3 regions of the Sphingomonas sp. MM-1 genome follow, and region 2 is predicted to be linked to each of the others. Evidence: predicted binding sites of a transcription regulator. Region 2 holds the regulator's gene; each other region holds the start of a gene.

Region 1 (6,013 bases), 1.5 Mb from region 2:
GAAGCCGAGCGCGTCGATATCGTCCTTGTCCCACTCAATGATCTGCCGGTCGGGCATTGCCGCCGGCTCGATCGGCACCAGCTCGTCGAGCCGGCCGAGCGTCAGCACGAACCCGCCCGGATGCTGCGAGGTATGCCGCGGCGTGTCGATCAGCTCCCGCGCCAGCTCGAGCGTGAGAAGCAGCCGCCGGTCGGCGAGGTCGAGGTTGAGCTCCTCGGCGTGGCGCTCGTCGACGCCTTCGCGGCTCCAGCCCCAGACCTGGCTGGCGAGGCCCGCGGTCACATCCTCGCTGAGCCCTAGCGCCTTGCCGACCTCGCGCACGGCGCCGCGGGCGCGGAAGCGCGAGACGACCGCGGTCAGCGCGGCGCGCTCGCGGCCGTAGGTCTCGTAGATCCACTGGATCACTTCCTCGCGCCGCTCGTGCTCGAAATCGACGTCGATGTCGGGCGGCTCGCGCCGCTCGGCCGAGACGAAGCGCTCGAACAGCAACTCGGATTTGACCGGATCGATCGAGGTGATGCCGAGCACGAAGCACACCGCCGAGTTCGCCGCGCTGCCGCGTCCCTGGCACAGGATATTCTTCGAGCGCGCGAACGCGACGATCGAATGGACCGTCAGGAAATACGGCGCATAACGCAGCTCGGCGATCAGCTTGAGCTCGTGCTCCAGCTGCACGCGCACCTTGTCGGGCAGCCCGCCGGGATAGCGCTCCGGCGCCTTCTCCCAGGTGAGCCGCTCGAGTTCCTGCTGTGGCGAGAGCCCGCTCGGACCCACCTCGTCGGGATAGGTGTATTCGAGGTCCGAGAGCGCGAATTGGCACGCCCGCGCGATTTCGACGCTGCGGTGCACCGGGCCGACATCCCCGAGGTAGCGCTGGAACAGCCGCTCCATCTCCTCGGCGCTTTTGAGGTGGCGGTCGGCAAAGCGCTCGCGCCGCCGGCCGAGCCGGTCGATCGTGCACTTCTCGCGGATGCACGAGACAACGTCCTGCAGCATCCGCCGCTCGGGCGAATGATAGAGCACGTCGCCGGTGGCGACGGTAGGCACCCCGGCGGCCGCAGCCTGCGCAGCCAGATCGCGCAGCCGGATCGCGTCGCGCGGACGCCGGCGCAGCGTCAGCGCCATGTACGCCCGTGGGCCGAACAGCCGCCGGCAGCGCGCGAGCGCCGCCTCGTTTGCGGCGTCCGCCCGGTCGGGAACGAGGATCGCGATCAGCCCCGCCGCCCAGTCCTCGAGATCCGACCAGTCGAGGTCGCAGCCGCCCTTGCCGGCGCGGCCCTTGCCGATCGAAAGCAGCCGGCAGAGACGCCCGTAGGCGTCGCGGTCGGTGGGATAGACGAGCAACGATGTGCGGCAGACGAGATCGAGCCGGCAGCCGACGATCGAGCGCACGCCGGTCACCTTCTCCGCGTCCATCGCCCGGACGAGGCCGCCGAGCGTATTGCGGTCGGTGACCCCGAGCGCCGGCAGGCCGAGCAGCGCCGCCGCGGCGAACAGCTCTTCCGGGCTCGACGCACCGCGCAGGAAGCTGAAGTGCGTGGTCACCTGCAGCTCGACGTAGCGCGCACCGTCCAGGGGATAGGCGCCGGTCACGCGAAGGCTCCGTGGATGAACCACTGCATCGGCCCGGTCGCGGGCTTCTCGCCGTCGCCGAGCCGGAACAGCCAGTAGCGCCCGCCGCCGAGCGTCTCGACCTGGAAATAGTCGCGCACGGTATAGGGCGCATCGGCCTCGGTGCCGCCGTCACGCCACCACTCGCCGTGAAGCCGCTCGGGCCCGTCGGCACGCACCACCCGGTGGCGCTGGCCGCGCCACACGAACAGCCGCGGCGGATGATCGGGGAGCAGCGCCATCACCTCGATCCGCTCGGGCGGATCGAGCATCCGCGCCGGCCGCGGCAGGTCGTCCTCCCACACAATTGCTGCGGGCGGGGCCAATGCCGGGATCGAGCCCACCTCGCGCTCGGGCATGGCGCTTTCGCGCGGCGACGCGCGATATAGGCAGCGCTGCCCGAAACGGTTCGCCAGCGCGTCGACCAGCGCGGGCAGGTCCGGGCCACGAGCGGCGGGGCTGGCAAGCCCGTCGGCCTGCGACGGCGCGAGCGGCTCGGAAAGCGGACAGGCGAGCGTCATCCCCTCGATGCCGAGGCCCGGCTCGATCTCGCCGATGCGCGCGTTCAGCAGCCGCGCAAGGTGCGGCTCGTCGCGCGTCGGCTTGGCGGTCCCGACGCGAACCGCCTGGACATGGCCGTCGACGCGCTCGAACAGCAGGTCGAGCCGGCGTGCCCCGCGGCCTTTGGCAAGGAGCTGGGCCGCCAGATCGCGCACCAGGTCGCCGATGACCTGCTCGAACGCCTCCGGAGTGCCGATCGGCTCAAGCAGGCGCCGCGTTGCGCGCGGCACTTCGCTGGCGACCACCGGATCGATCGGCTCGGGCAGAGTGCCGAGCGCCTGGTCAAGACGGCGGTAGAGCTGGCGCCCGAAGCGCTTGGCGAGCGGCGCGCGCGGCGCGGCGATCAACTGCTCGATGCGCGAGAACCCCATGCGCACGAGCTCGGCCGCGACGCCGGGCTCGATCCGCAGCGCCGAGACCGGCAGCAGCTCGAGCGCCTGCACAGTCCGGCGAGGTTCGACATGGATGGGCCGCGCGCCGCGGACATGGCGCGCCACCGCATGAGCGCAGCCGGCGGTATCCGCGACTGCGACATGCGCAGCCAGACCCGACGCGCGAACCCGGCGGTAGAGGTCCTTGGCCAGCGCGATCTCGCCGCCGAACAGGTCCTCGCAGCCCGTGATGTCGATCCACAGGCCGTCGGGCGGATCGGACGCGACCTGCGGCGAGTAGCGCCGGGCTGCCCACAGCGCGAGCCGCCGCAGCGCCTCGCGGTCGCCATCGAGGTCCGCATCCACCACTTCCAGATCCGGCACCAGCGCGCGAGCCTTGGTCACCGTCATGCCCGGAACGACGCCCATCGCCAGCGCGCGCGCATCGGGGCTGGCGATCACGCGCCGGCCATGATCCGGCAGGACGGTGGCGAGCGACGGGGCGTCGTCAGGCGGCGGCTTGCCGCGCTTCCGCCGCAGCCGGTCCGTCGGCCAGTGCGGCAGGAAGAGCGATACGACCCTGCGCATCGCAGGCCTCCACTATCCAGTGTTTGGGGTCGCCGCCGCGCGCCCGCTCGAGTGTCACCGACCAGCGCGGGCGACCGAGGCTCGGCAGGCCCATTTCCTCACTGGGGGCTGCACGCACCCGCCAGCGGGTCGTCGCCGCGCTCCCCGCTGCCGCCGCGTCAACCGGCGAGGCCCGGCGGAAGACGAAAGCCGGCACGCCGGATTGCTCTGCCGCGAGCTGGAGCCGGCGCGAGGCCGTGAGCGAAAGCTTTCCTGTCTCTCCGACGACGCCGCCGAGGCCCGCATGGCGCAGGCATTCCTCCATCGCGATGAGCACGTTGGTGTCGCTGCCCGCCTCGACAAAGATCACTCGGTCGGGGTGGAGCCCGGCAAGATGAAGCGCGGGCGCAAACAGATCCCGCCAGCGCAGGCACCATAGCACCGTGCCTTCGGTGCGGGCGAGGATGCCGGCGAGGAACACGGTCGCCGCAGCATCGTCGCTGAGGTCCGGGCTGCCGGCGATTTCGTGGAGCGCGCCCGTGGCAATCCCGCCGGCGGGCAGATGGCCGTCGATGGCTTCAACGCCGAACGGCAGCGTCTCGTGGCGGGCGCCCACGCTCTCGATCCGCGCGATCTTGGCGCGCAACTCGGCAATGGCGGCAGGCTGACGCATGGCATCCCAAAGACTCGGAAGGGCGGAAGAATGTTCCCTCTATGTTCTCACCCTCGCCCGCGTGGAGTCAAGCGCGAAGAAACCGTCGCAGCGACCGCCGGGGAATGGACGGAAGTGGGCGCAGCTAGCCCGCGGCAGGGGGAGCGAGGGTGCCGAGCCAAGCCACGACCGCGAGGATCGCGGCGCCAGCCGCCGCCTCCAGGCCCACGCTGAGCCGCAGGGCGCTGACTGCACCCGCGGTGTCGCCGCCCGCAAGTACCTGCCCGAGCCGCGGCGTATGCCGGAACCGGTTGGCGGCGGCGAGGCAGACCATCAGCAGGAACAGGGCGATCTTGAGCAGCAGGAGCCGGCCATAGCCAGTCGCGGCAATTTCGCCGATACGGTCGGGCCCGACCAGGACCCAGCTGTTGACCACCCCGGTCAGCAGCAGGACGGCCACCAGCACCGACCCCAATCCGGAGAAACCGTGCAGTCCCTGGTGAAGCGCTTCGCGCTTCCCAGGCGCATCCGGCGAGCCGAGCAGCAGCGCGAACCCGGCGAGCGCCCCCAGCCAGACGGTTGCGGCGAGGAGGTGGAGAATGTCGCTGCCGAGGTGGATCCACCCGAGCGTGCCTTCGGTCGCGGCGGCGTGGCCCAGCCACGCGAGCGAAGCTGTCGCGCCAGCGCCGAGCGTGGCCGTCGCGACCAATGTTGCCCGGCCCGGGCTCGCCAGGATCACCACCAGCAGCGCGGCAAGCGCCAGCACGGCTCTGGCGGCAGCCGCCTGGCCGAGGGTCATGTAGGAGACGACCGAGCCCATCGCCTCGAGAGTGAACCCGCGAGCGAGCGAGCCTTCGAACAGGCTTGCCTGCGCCGCGATCGCCAGCGCGGAGCCAAGGGCCAGCAGCGCGGCTCCGCCCGCCAGGACCCACCGGGCCCAGGGCAGGCGTGACGGCGACGCGGCCCCCGCGGCGGGCAGCGCGTGGAGCAGGAACAGCGACAGGCCGAACAGGATCGTCGCTCCTGCATATTGGACGAACCTGAGCCCGATGATCGCAGGCTCGATCACCCGTCAGGCGACCTTGAAGTTGAACGTGCCGCTCATCTTGTGCCCGTCGGCCGAGGCCGCGGTCCACACGACCCGGTAGTCGCCGCGCCGCAGCGCCGATGCTGGGGTAGCGACGACACGCTTGCCGTCGCGCAGGACCGTCACGTTCACCGGCACCTTCATGCGGTGCGCCGGCATCGTCAGCTCGACCTTCGAGAAACGCGGCACCAGCCGCTCGTTGAAGGTGAGAGTGATCGTGCGCGGCGCCGTGCGCAGCGTGGCGTTTGCCGCCGGACTGGACGATTCAAGCTTCGCGTGAGCGAAGGCGGGAGCGGCGCTGAGCAGCGCCGCCGCTCCGCCGAGCGCAATCAATGAAGAGACTATTCGAGACATTACAAACCTCCTTGCCACGTTCCCCGGATCAGCATTCGAAAATCATAGGTATTCCGCCGTGCATTCATGCTGAACCTGCCCGACACCCGTCATTCAGCCCGGCCTTTCGTCCGTGCGCGACCATCGCGGGCGGGCGCGGCCGAACGGCTCGAACCTATTGCCCGCTCATATTATGCCCGGCGTGCTCGTCAGCCTCGGCGGCAGGCTCGGGCGTTGGCGTCTGCGTCGGACGCGGCGAAGGCGTAGAGCGGGCCGGAGCCGGACGGCTGGTGGCCGCCGGCGCGGGCGCGGCAGGCTCGGCCGCCGAGGCCCGGGTCGCGGAAGGCATCGGCTCGCCGTTCAGCATCGCCCGGGTCATCTCCGCCTCCTCCTGCTGGCCCGCGCGGGTCTTGTTGACCTGTTCGCGCACCGCACCGGTGACCCCGCTTGCGAGAGCCGCGTCGGACAAGGCCACGCCGCCCTCGTGATGGGCGAGCATCTTGCGCATGAACGTCTCGCTGATGTCGGCGCCCGAGGCCGCCATCATTTCCTGCTGCATCTCGGTCATCGCGGCCTGGAAGGGCTGGCCGCTCTGCGGGTTGGGCGAGCCCTCCTTGACCAGCTTGCGCAGCGCCTCGACCTCTGCTGACTGCTTGTCGATCGATTCCTGCGCCATCTGGCGGACGTGGTCGCTCACATTCTGCTGCAGCCCGATCCGCGACATGTCGATCGCCCCCTGGTGATGCACGATCATCTTGCGCACCCAGCTGTCGCCGACGTCGGTGCCGACGGCCGCCATCATCTCGTCGTTCATCTTCTTTTCGGCCGCGG
Region 2 (6,013 bases):
GTCTATGCCGAGGCGCTGCGCCTGATCGGCACCGAATCGGCGATGATGGTGGCGGGCGACGAGCCGCTGGACGAGCTTTCGATCGCCGGACCCAGCAGCGCGATCCGCATCGGCGCCTGCGGGGAGGAGACGCTGCGGCTGGCGCCCGAGGATGCCGGGCTCGCCCGCCATCCGCTGGAGGCGCTGCGCGGCGGCGACGCCGCCTACAATGCCGCCGCGCTCCGCCGCCTGCTGGCGGGCGAGCCCGGCGCCTATCGCGATGCGGTGCTGCTGAACGCGGCGGCCGCGCTGATCGTCGCCGGCCAGGCCAGCGACCTTCGGGACGGCGTGGCGATCGCTGCCGAGGCGATCGATCGCGGCCGGGCGGCCGCCCTGCTGGATCGCTGGATCGCTTTCTAAAGCAGGGCTTTTCCGCCTCCCCGGAAAAAGGCGTTCCCGATCCCGGCCGAATGCCGTTAGGGAATGCCTGTCATGACCAACAAGCTGATCGAAATCTGCGATACCAAGCGGGCCGAAGTCGCCCGTCGCAAGGCCGCAACCCCGCTAGCGGACATCGAGGCCCGCGCCGCCGCCCAGACGGCCCCGCGCGGTTTCCGCAAGGCGCTGGACGCCAGGGTTGCCGCAGGCGGCTTCGGCCTGATCGCGGAGATCAAGAAAGCAAGCCCGTCCAAGGGCCTGATCCGCGCCGATTTCGATCCGCCGGCCCATGCGCGTGCCTATGAGGCAGGCGGGGCTGCCTGCCTCTCCGTGCTGACCGACGAGCCCTATTTCCAGGGGCATGACAGCTATCTGGTGGCCGCGCGGGCGGCCTGCGGGCTGCCGGCGCTGCGCAAGGATTTCATGGTCGATCCCTGGCAGGTGGCGGAAGCGCGCGCGCTGGGCGCGGATGCGATCCTGATCATCGTCGCCGCCCTGGATGACGGCCAGATGGCCGAGATCGAGGCCGCCGCCATCGATCATGGCATGGACGCGCTGGTCGAGGTGCACGATGCCGCCGAACTCGATCGGGCACTGCGGCTGGAATCGCGGCTGATCGGGGTGAACAACCGCGATCTCCGGGATTTCACCGTGGATTTCGCGCGGACCTATGAACTGGCGGCCCGCGCGCCCGCCGGCTGCACTTTCGTCGCCGAAAGCGGGCTTGGCACGAAGGCCGATCTGGACGCGATGGCCGAACATGGCGTCGGCTGCTTCCTCGTCGGGGAATCGCTGATGCGGCAGCCGGACGTGGAAGCCGCGACGCGCAAGCTCCTGACCGGGCAATGAGCGATACGCGCCTCACCCATATAGATCCGGCGGGCGCCGCTCGCATGGTGGATGTCTCCGCCAAGGCGGTGACGGGGCGCGTGGCCACCGCCACCGGCCGGATCGTGATGACCGCCGAGGCCGCGCGCGCGATCCGCGACGGCGCCGTCGCCAAGGGCGATGTGCTGGCCGTCGCCCGTATCGCCGGCATCATGGCGGCCAAGCGCACCAGCGATCTCATTCCCCTGTGCCACCCCCTGCCGATCAGCGGCGTGGTTGTGGAGCTTGAGGTGCATGACGACGGCGTGACCGCCACCGCCACCACCCGCACCACCGACCGGACCGGCGTGGAGATGGAGGCGCTGACCGCCGTCTCCGTCTCGCTCCTCACCATCTACGACATGGCCAAGGCGCTCGATCGCGAGATGCGGATCGAAGGCGTCCGGCTGCTCGCCAAATCGGGCGGGCGATCCGGGGACTGGGCCGCGAAATAGCGATGGCGGCCGGCCTCATCCCCCTTGCCGAGGCCCAAAGGCGGCTGCTGGCGCTGGCGGCCCCGCTCGCCGGGGAACTGGCGCCGCTCGATCAGGCCGCCGGCCGCTGGATCGCGCGGGACGTGGCGGCGCGGCGCACCCAGCCCGCCGCCGATCTTTCGATCATGGACGGATATGCGATCCGCTTCGCCGACATGTCCGGCCCCTGGCGCGTGGTCGGGGAAAGCGCGGCGGGATCGCTGCCCGGCTTCGCGATCCAGGCCGGCGAGGCGGCGCGCATCTTCACCGGCGCGCCGATCCCCACGGGCGCCGATACCGTCCTCGTGCAGGAAGAGGCCGCGCGCGAGGGCGACCGGATGGCGCTGAACGGCGAAGGCCCGCCGCATGCCGGTGCCCATATACGCCGGAAAGGCGCCGATTTCGGCGAAGGCGCCATCCTCCTCCATCGCGGCGGGCGGGCGTCCCCGGCCGCCATCGGGCTCGCCGCCGCCGCCGGCCATGGCGCGCTTCCCGTCCGCCGCCGGCCGCGCGTGGCGCTGATATCCACCGGGGACGAGCTTGTTCCGCCGGGCGCGCCCACATCGGCGTCGCAATTGCCCTCCTCCAACGCGCCGATGCTGGCCGCCTTGATCGCCGCCAGCGTGCCGGCCGAGGTGGCAGATCATGGCATCGTCCCCGACGATCCCGATGCCACGGCCGCCGCCATCGCCGCCGCCCGCCATGCCGATATCATCGTCACCACCGGCGGCGCATCGGTGGGCGATCGCGATTTCGTGCGGCCCGCGCTTATCGCCGCGGGGGCCGCGATCGATTTCTGGCGGATCGCGGTAAAGCCAGGCAAGCCGCTGATGGCCGGCCGCCTGGGCGACGGCATCGTGCTGGGCCTGCCCGGCAATCCGGTTTCCGCTTATGTGACGGCGCGGCTGTTCCTGCTGCCGCTGATCCGGCACCTCGGCGGGGCGGCCGATCCGTTCGATCGCGCCGTGGCCATGCGCCTCGCCGGCCCCCTGCCCGCCACCGGCAATCGCATGGAATTCCTGCGCGGATGCCGCGTGGGCGCGCGGGCAAGGGCGCTGCCCGTGCAGGACAGCGCCGGACTGTCGGGGCTGGCCGATGCGGACCTGCTGATCGTCCGCCCCGCTTATGCGCCGCCCGCGCATGTCGGCGATATTGCCAGGATACTTCCCCTCGCTTGACAGGAAGCGTTACGTTTCCTACACGTTCCCCGTTCGTTCCTTATCGGGGTCCGCCATGCTGACGCGCAAGCAACATGAACTGCTCTGCTTCATTCATGATCGGCTGGCCGAAACGGGGGTTTCGCCTTCGTTCGAGGAGATGAAGGACGCGCTGGACCTGAAGTCCAAATCCGGCGTGCATCGCCTGATCAGCGCGCTCGAGGAACGGAGCTTCATCCGCCGCCTGCCCAATCGCGCGCGCGCGCTGGAGGTGCTGCGCATGCCGGAACGGGCGCCGAACGCGAAGCCCGCGCCGCAGGCCGCGCCCTCGCGGCCGGCGATGCTGAAGCCCGCCGCCCAGATCTTGCCGGAAGCGGCGAACGACGTGATCGAGCTGCCCCTGCACGGGCGCATCGCCGCCGGCCTGCCGATCGAGGCGCTGGAAGGGCAGACGTCGCTTTCGGTGCCGGCCGCCCTGCTGGGGCCGGGCGAGCATTATGCGCTCGAGGTTTCCGGGGATTCGATGGTCGAGGCCGGCATATTGGACGGCGACTTCGCGCTGATCCGCCGCACCGATGTGGCCCGCGACGGGGAGATCGTCGTGGCGCTGATCGACGACAGCGAGGCGACGCTCAAATATTTCCGCCGCGAAGGCGCGATGGTCCGCCTCGATCCGGCGAACCGCGCTTATGATCCGATGCGCTATCGCCCCAACCAGGTCCGCGTGCAGGGCCGGCTGGCCGGGCTGATCCGCCGCTACTGATTGCCCGAAGCCACGGCTGCGGGGCCGCTCGCTCGGCGCTCGGCCGGTGTTGGGTTTCGATAAGGGGCCGCGGCGGATTCGGCCCATGGCTTGCCCCGCCGCCCGGCCTCGACCGAACGGATATGGCCGCGCGCGAGGTCGATGGCGACACCGCCGGTCCGGGAGAGGAAGGGCCGATCGATCTTCAGCCAGCGCGGACGGCAGCTTCGGGGCAGGCGCCGGTCGCTGACGACGATATCCGCCGTGGCGCAGGCCCGGTTCATCGCCGCGATGTCGACGAAATTGGGTGATCGGGTGGCGAGCAAGGCCCACCGCCGGCCGTTGCGGTCGATCGTGACGGCGCACAGATCGGGTCCGCAGCGGGCACCCGGCCAATCGTCGATGGCAATCCCGGCTTCGTCCACGCCGGCCGCCTCCCCCAGCAGATCGCGGACATAATCCCCCGCGCGGGGGCGCAGCAGCGCCAGCCGGCCGCCATCCGGATCGCGCAGCGCCAGATGCCGCCCGTCTCCCGTGACGATGAGGTCGGGCGCGGGCGTGGCCAGCGCCCAGGCCGCGCCGGCCGCCAGCGGCGCGAGGCCGATCCACCGCATGCGCGTGCGCCACAGCGCGATCCACAGCCCGCCCGCGATCATCAGCGCAAAGGCGCCGCCCGGCATGGACGGCAGCATCTTCACGGCCCCCGGCGCCGATCCGGCGGCATGGGCGATGGCCAGCAGCAATGCCAGCGCCTTGCCCGCCAGCCACCATAAGGGCGCGCCCAGCCCGCCCAGATCGGCGATCAGCGCCAACGCCTCCAGCGGCATGACGATGAAGGTGGTGAGCGGGATCGCGACGATATTGGCGAAGGCGCCGTAGAGGCCCGCCTGATGGAAATGGAAGAGCGCGATCGGCGCGAGCGCCGCCTCGACCACGAGGCCGGTCAGCAGCAGCCCCGCCAGCGATCGTCCCCACCCCGCCAATATCCCCTCGTCCCGCCGCGACAGGAAGGCGCGCACCCGGGGATGTTCGTGGAGGGCGATGATGGCGGTGACGGCGGCGAAGCTCAGCTGGAAGCTCGGCCCCGCCAGCGCCTCCGGCCAGAGGAGCAGAACGGTGATCGCGCCGGCGGCCACCAGCCGCAGCGTGATGGCATCGCGCCCCATCGCGATCCCCACCAGCACCAGCAGCGCCGCCACGCAGGAACGGACGGTGGGCACCTCGGCTCCGGCCAGCAGCGTATAGGCGATGCCCGCCAGCGCGCCGCCGCCGGCCGCGATCAGCGGCAAGGGCGCGCGCAGCGCCAGCGCGGGGCTCAATGCCAGCAGCCGCAGCATGATCCACATGGTCGCGCCGATCATCGCCGTCACATGCAGGCCGCTGATCGAAAGCAGGTGCGCAAGGCCCGATCGGCGCATGGCATCGGCATCCGCCTCGGCGATGCCGCCCTGGTCGCCGGTGGCAAGCGCCGCTGCAATGCCGCCCGCGCTTCCCGCCACTTGCGCCTGGACATGGGCGGAAAGCGCGCCGCGCCACGCCATCAGCGTCTGCCAGAAGCCTCGCGGCACCGTATCGCCCACCCGTTCCACCGGCCCCAGCGCCCGCCCCGTCGCCCCCAGCCCCTGAAACCACGCGACCCGCGCGAAATCATAGGCGCCGGGCACCGCCGGCGGCGGCGGCGGCATCAGCCTGGCCCGCAAGGCGACACGGCTTCCCGGAAGGACGTCCCCGGCCAGATCGGCGGCGGCGACATTGACGCGAATCCGCGACGGCAGCTCCCGGTCGCTCGGCGACGCGAGCGTCAGCCGCACGATATCGCGCGCCGCCAGCCGATCGACCGCGATGACCCGCGCCGCGAACGCCGCGACCACCGGCCTTTCGAGCCGGGGCGCGGCCACATGTTCCGCCCGCCACCAGATCAGCGCGCACCCCGCGGCGAGGGCAAGGCCACCGATGATGCCGATCCGCCGGGCGCGGGTGCCGCCCGGCAAGAGCGCGCAGGCGAGGCCGCCTCCCAGCGCCGCCAGCAGGAAGGCGATCCATTGCCTGCTCCCCGGCGACAGGAACCAGGCCGTGATTCCCGCGCCCAGCGCCACCGGAAGCCACAGGAAAAGCTGGTCCCGCTCCCTGTCCAGGCCCGCTTCAAGCGCCCGGAAAGCGCGGCCGATCCCCATGCTCCACAATCGCCCCCGCCCGGTTTGTAGCGCGGGGGAAGCCATGCTAGGGGCGGTGCCGAATTCGCTGGCCATCGGCCGCCATCCTTGGAGAAAGCGCGCGTGGGCGCAAGCACCGAAGCACCCGTCGAGACCCGTCCCGTCGTCACCCGATTCGCGCCTTCGCCGACCGGTTTCCTGCAC
Region 3 (6,013 bases), 610 kb from region 2:
CCGAGTTCGTGAAAAGCCGTTCGATTCCAATTGATCGGATCGAAATAGCGCGAGGGTGGCGGGACGCAGACCCGGTCGTTCGCCACGTCATAATAAGCCTGATCTCCGCCGATACGGAAATCCGCGCCCGTCGCTTTGATCAGGGCTTCCGCCTCGGGAAGGATCTGATCGGGATCGGGTCGTGGGATCGCGGCGGTATAGGCGTCAGGCAGCCCCTCGCACTGGTCCAGATTGAACACCGTGAAGCGCTTCAGGAACGGTATCGTGCCTGGCGTGCGGCCTTCCTCGGCGGCCTGGCGCCGTTCATCGCCCGGGGTGAAGCGATGGGCATAGACGACAGTGGTGCCGGTCGCGCCTTTGCAGACATTGCCGCCGAGTTCGAGCGCCTGGCGAAAGGTCAGGAAGGCGTTGCTCGAAAATCCCCGCGAGACCACCGCGTGCCAAAGAATGAGAATGTTGATCCCGGAATAGCAGCGGCTGCTCGACGCGTTGTGCGGCATCTGGAGCGGGGCCTTGGCCGAGGCCCAGGGCTGCACCCAGGGCACGCGGCCGGCTTCCAGCTCGGCGATGATCTGGTTGGTGATGTCCTGATAGAGGGTCGGCCGGTCAGGAACTGCTGGCCGGGATTTGAACTTGCGCGCCATCGCGTATCTCCGCGACGGGTCGGTCCCGAGCCTCTCTCGCGACGCTCAACCCGTCACGAAAATCCGGCTTTCCTCTCACTCTCGCGGGGGCGTTGCGGGGGCGGCATGCCCCCGCTCGAAGGGGTAGCGAAAGACCGCGTCGCGGGCTTGCGGTCAGGGGAAGTCATTCCCCCCAAGCCCTCCCGGCCAAATCCACACCAAGACTATCGATTGCCCCGCACAGAAACGGCGGCATGATGCCGGGATGTGCAACCTCTACTCTCTGGTCAAAGGTCAGGCGGCGATTCGCGAACTCGCCGAGGTGATGGCCGACCACACGGGCAACCTGCCGGCGATGGCCGGGATCTATCCTGATTACCCGGCGCCCATTGTCCGCAACCAGGAATGTGGTCGGGAAATGGTGATGGCGCGATGGGGAATGCCATCGCCGGCCTTCGCGCTCGAAGGCAAATCGGTCGACAAGGGTGTGACCAACATCCGCAATACGAAAAGTCCGCACTGGCGCCGCTGGCTCGGCTCTCAATCACGCTGTCTGGTGCCGTTCACCTCCTTCAGCGAACCAGACCAGTCACCCGGCGGCGACCGCAAGCCGGTCTGGTTCGCGCTGAGCGAGGATCGGCCGCTGGCATTCTTCGCAGGGATCTGGACCCACTGGACCTCGGTACGGAAAAAGGCCGAAGGCGAGATAAGCTGCGATCTGTTCGGTTTCCTGACCACAGAGGCGAACGCTGAGGTAGGGCGCTATCACCCCAAAGCGATGCCGGTGATCCTAACCAGAAAGGAGGAATGGGATAGCTGGCTCAACGCACCCTGGGATGAAGTCGCGGCGTTGCAGCGCCCATTACCCGATCATGCGCTGACTATCGTCGCCAAGGGCGACAAGTCGGACGGAAGCGCAGTATTTCTATGAGCAGGCGATCCAGGCGCAACACCCGAGGCGCAAGACCGAAATTCCCGCCGCGCGACAAGGTGGCGACGCTCCACATCGACACCGATAACGAGCGTTTCGTGTTCACCACCAAGGACATGATCCAGAATCAATTGCGGCGTGACGGCCCCAAGATCCGGCGATCGTTCGATCTGGTGGCCAAGGACGATATCGCGGCGTGCAGCGCGGTATTCGGACTGGCAGCCGGCCTGTGCGTTCGGCATCTGCCGCGCTTGGACGACAATGGATACAAGGCGACGGTGTCCCGACTGCTGTCGAGTGCGATGAGCACCTATCTGGCGAGCATTGAGGTCGCTCGGCATGGCTACCGGCGCCAATATGGGATGCTTGCCCGGTCATTGATCGAGACGATCGCCACGGTGATCGCGATCGCGATCCGGCCCACGGCTCTGGAACAGTTTCACGCCGGCACGCTGCAATCCACAAAATGCGTCGGATGGGCAAAGGAGGTGCTGGAGCCGCTTGGCATGTATTATGGCATGTTGAGCAATCAGTTCGTTCTTATCGGGCCGGTTCATGCCGCGTTCGAACCGATCCGGCGCTATACGCCGGATGATGAAGCCCTCAGCTTCATTGTGAGTTCGATGCGCGGCAATGTGTGGATGCTGTTCCTGACGGCCGAGCTGGTGTTCCATGATGAAATCGGGAACTGCCGCTACTGGAAGCCGATGGGCGAAGGCGTTGCATTTGATCCGTCACCGGAAGAACGGCAATGGATGGCCAGTTTTCTGATTACGCCGGATGAGCGAGCATCGGCGTGAACGATAGGCAAGGTCACGTCGCCAGAAGCACTCTTGCATTGGCGAGAGCCGTCTCAACAAAGCGCGACGTATACCCGAAGGCAGAAATCGGCTCCGGCTGGTGCGCCTTTCCCGGCGCGATGAGCTTCGTTCCCGAGACGATCTGAAACTGACTCACCTCGATGGGGTCGCCTTCATGAAAGACGAAAACATCTTCGGTCTCGAAGTGATCCGCCGGGATGTCCGCGAAGCTCTGGGCGGCGTTTCCCGGTAGGTGCCAACCGATTGCGACCGCGTTCGCCTTCGTCGGCACCAGTTCCCAATGCTTGCCGCTGAGAGAGACTTCCTTGACCACATCAATGTGGACAAGGCCTGCCGCGTGCTCGGCGACGGTTGCGGCGACCAGATCCAGCCAGGCTTCGGGCATCCCGCGTTTGCGCATGTCCTGCAGGCGGCTGTCGATCGCGGGTTTCACGGCGCCTGCCAAGTTAGAGTCGGTATCGGGCTGAAGCGCCCAGGGCCAGGCGATCTGAGGGGAACGTGGCACCCCGGCCTGCCGGGCGGCCGTGGCGATGATGTTGTCGAGCGACTGGAACATGGCGTTCGCGGCCTCGCAGGCGATCGGCTTCAACTGCGGGAACAGTCCGCGATTGAAATGCAGCGAGTAGATGTGACGGCCATCATCGGCCCTGTCCCGGCGAAGCTGCCATGTCCGGTCATTCTCCCCATAGGCGAGCGACCGATACTCAGCGATGTGGTGCTGTGCGCGATCATACCAGGCCTGGGCGTCAGCGAGTTCGTCGGACATTCTTCCCCCTCTCGTTTCCGGCGATAGCGAGAAGACGTTTCTTTCCCGTTGTGCTGAAATCGAATGATCGTGCGCGGCGCGAAGGGTCGCAGGACACGGCGATCAGATTGACTCTCGCGGCAAGGAGGAACAATTAGAGAACATTTGGAACAACGCAGATGTTTTCGACTCGCCGCCCATGCCCGCCAACGCACAGATTTCCGCGCTCCGCGATCAGATCGCCCGCATCGAATCGGGCGGGAAGCGCGCGCGCGGCGTGCTGCCGTTCGGGATCGAGGCGGTGGACCGCAAGGTGCCGGGCGGCGGTCTGGCGCTGGGCGCGCTGCACGAAGTGGCCGGCGGCGGCAACGGCGCCGTCCACGGCGCGGCCGCGGCACTGTTTGCGGCCGGCATTGCCGCGCGCACATCGGGACAGGTGCTGTGGTGCATGACCCGGCGCGATCTCTTCGCCCCGTCGTTGGCGCAGGCGGGCCTCCATCCCGACCGCGTGATCTTCGCCGAGGTCGGCGAGGAAAAGGCGGTGCTGGCCTGCATGGAGGAAGGGCTGCGCCATGGCGGCTTGTCGGCCGTGGTGGGCGAGCTTACCCGCCTGCCGATGGTGGCCTCGCGCCGCTTGCAGCTCTGTGCGGAAGAATCCGGCACGTTCGCGCTCGCCATCCGGCGCTGGCGGCGCATGACCGAAGCGGCCGACTTCGGGCAGCCGACCGCGAGCGTCACTCGCTGGCGCGTTACCGCGCTCCCGTCCGCGCCGTTGCCGGTGCCCGGCGTCAGCCGGGCGCGCTGGCTGGTCGAGCTGATCCGGGCGCGCGCGGGCGACTGCGCGGACTTCGAGCTGGAGGCCTGCGATGACGCGGGCCGTCTCGCTCTTCCTGCCGAGCTGGCCAACGGACCGGCTGATACGGACACTCGGCGCATCGGCGCCGTCGCCTGAGACCCCGCTGGCGCTGGTCGGCCGCGAGGGCCGCAAGCGCCTGATCCTTGCCTTCAATGCCGCCGCGCGGGCGGAAGGGATTATGCCCGGCATGGCGGTCGCCAAGGCGCAGGCGCTGGTGGCGGGCCTCGACGTGCGCGATGCCGATCCGGCGGGCGACGAGGCGGCGCTCGAACGGCTCGCGATCTGGGCGCTCCGGCGTTATTCGCCGATCGTCGCGGCGGACCCGCCCGACGGGCTCCGGCTCGACATGGCCGGCGCCTCGCATCTGCTGGGCGGTGAAGAGGGTTTCGTCGCCGATCTCGCGAAGCGCCTTGCCGACACCGGGATTGCCGCGCGCATCGCGATCGCGCCGACCTATGGCGCCGCGCATGGTCTGGCGCGCTTCAGCCGATCACCCTTAATCATCGTCGAACCGGGCGATCTCGACGCGCAGCTGGCGCCGCTGCCGATCGCGGCCTTGCGGCTCGACGCGGCCACGGTCGATTCGCTGCGCCGTCTCGGCGTCGACACGGTCGGCGAGCTTGCGGCGATGCCGCGCGCGCCGCTGACCCTGCGGTTCGGCCCCGAGGTCGGCCGCCGTCTCGATCAGGCCTACGGCCGGACCGGGGAACCGTTCGAACTGGTCGAAGCGCCCGAACTGATCCGCGTGCGCCGCGCCTTTGCCGAACCGATCGGCGCGCCCGAGACGCTGGCGCGCTATACTGGCAAGCTGGTGGTCCAACTCTGCGAGGAGCTGGAACGGGAGGGTCTCGGCGCGCGGCGGCTCGACCTGCTGTTTACCCGTGTCGACAATCGCATCGAGGCGATCCGTGCGGGCACTGCCAAGCCGCTGCGCGATGTGAAGCGGATGACCCGGCTGCTCTGCGACAAGATCGAGACCATAGCGCCAGGGTTCGGGATCGAGCTGATGACGCTGACTGCCAGCATTGCCGAGCCGCTCGACTATCGCAGCACGGCCACCAGCCTGATCGATCCGGCGACGCCCGATCTCTCCGATCTGGTCGATACACTCGCCAACCGTGTAGCGCATGGCCGGCTCTACCGCTGCGCGCCGACCCAGAGCGAGGTGCCCGAGCGCAGCGTCGCGCGGATTGAACCGCTTGCCGCGCCGATCGGCGTCTCCTGGCCGAACGACTGGCCGCGTCCGTCGCGCCTGCTCGATCCGCCCGCGCCGGTGGAAGCCATGGCGCTGCTGCCCGATCATCCGCCCGCCAGCTTTACCTGGGGCGGCGTGCGCCGCCGCGTGAAGCGCGCCGACGGTCCCGAACGCATCTTCGGGGAATGGTGGGTGCGCGATGGCGAGCTGTCAGTCGTCCGGGATTATTTCCAGGTCGAGGATGAAGCGGGCGAACGCTTCTGGCTGTTCCGCAGGGGCGATGGCGAAGATCCGAACACTGGCGACCATCGCTGGTATCTGCATGGCATCTTCGCATGAGCGGCTATGCCGAACTCCAATGCGCCTCGCATTTCTCTTTCCTTCGGGGAGCGAGCAGCGCCGAGGAACTGTTCGCCACCGCGGCGGTGCTGGGGATCGAGGCGCTGGCGATCACCGACCGCAACAGCCTTGCCGGGATCGTCCGCGCACACGTCGCGGCGAAAGCAACTGGCGTGCGACTCATCGTGGGGTGCCGGCTGATTCTTGCCGATGGCACGGACATGCTCGTCTACCCGACCGATCGGTCGGCCTATGCCCGGCTCTGCCGGATGCTCTCGGTCGGCAAGGCCCGAGCCGGCAAGGCGAAGTGCGAGCTGCATTGGGACGATCTTTCCGACTGGGGCGATGGCCTGATCGCCATGCTCGTGCCCGATGCCGCCGACGACGTGACCGCCATGCGCCTGCGCCGCCTTGCATCCCTCGTTCCGGGCCGCTGCTACATGGCGCTGACCCTGCGCCGCCGTCCGCGCGATTTCCTGCGGCTGCACGATCTCGCCAACTTG

What was found. The regulator LexA, encoded in region 2, represses DNA repair genes until DNA is damaged. The targets are predictions, from matches to a motif close to GTTCCNCNCTTGTTCT.
Region 1: G432_RS14895 (ImuA family protein) is a predicted target of LexA. The motif match lies at 3,816-3,831, and genes of this name have one in related genera.
Region 3: G432_RS19195 (ImuA family protein) is a predicted target of LexA. The motif match lies at 3,268-3,283, and genes of this name have one in related genera.

What each region holds. Positions count from the first base shown of each region.
Region 1 is NC_020561.1:3,109,329-3,115,341, forward strand. It holds gene G432_RS14885 (error-prone DNA polymerase) at 1-1,593, opposite strand, end outside; gene G432_RS14890 (Y-family DNA polymerase) at 1,590-3,131, opposite strand; gene G432_RS14895 (ImuA family protein) at 3,052-3,783, opposite strand; gene copD (copper homeostasis membrane protein CopD) at 3,908-4,831, opposite strand; gene copC (copper homeostasis periplasmic binding protein CopC) at 4,835-5,203, opposite strand; gene G432_RS14910 (DUF305 domain-containing protein) at 5,358-6,013, opposite strand, start outside.
Region 2 is NC_020561.1:591,526-597,538, forward strand. It holds gene trpD (anthranilate phosphoribosyltransferase) at 1-399, shown strand, start outside; gene trpC (indole-3-glycerol phosphate synthase TrpC) at 472-1,266, shown strand; gene moaC (cyclic pyranopterin monophosphate synthase MoaC) at 1,263-1,739, shown strand; gene G432_RS02790 (molybdopterin molybdotransferase MoeA) at 1,742-2,935, shown strand; gene lexA (transcriptional repressor LexA) at 2,991-3,677, shown strand; gene G432_RS02800 (ComEC/Rec2 family competence protein) at 3,671-5,830, opposite strand; gene gltX (glutamate--tRNA ligase) at 5,933-6,013, shown strand, end outside.
Region 3 is NC_020561.1:4,039,038-4,045,050, forward strand. It holds gene G432_RS19175 (ArdC family protein) at 1-644, opposite strand, end outside; gene G432_RS19180 (SOS response-associated peptidase) at 889-1,554, shown strand; gene G432_RS19185 (hypothetical protein) at 1,551-2,354, shown strand; gene G432_RS19190 (hypothetical protein) at 2,368-3,141, opposite strand; gene G432_RS19195 (ImuA family protein) at 3,320-4,072, shown strand; gene G432_RS19200 (Y-family DNA polymerase) at 3,987-5,510, shown strand; gene G432_RS19205 (error-prone DNA polymerase) at 5,507-6,013, shown strand, end outside.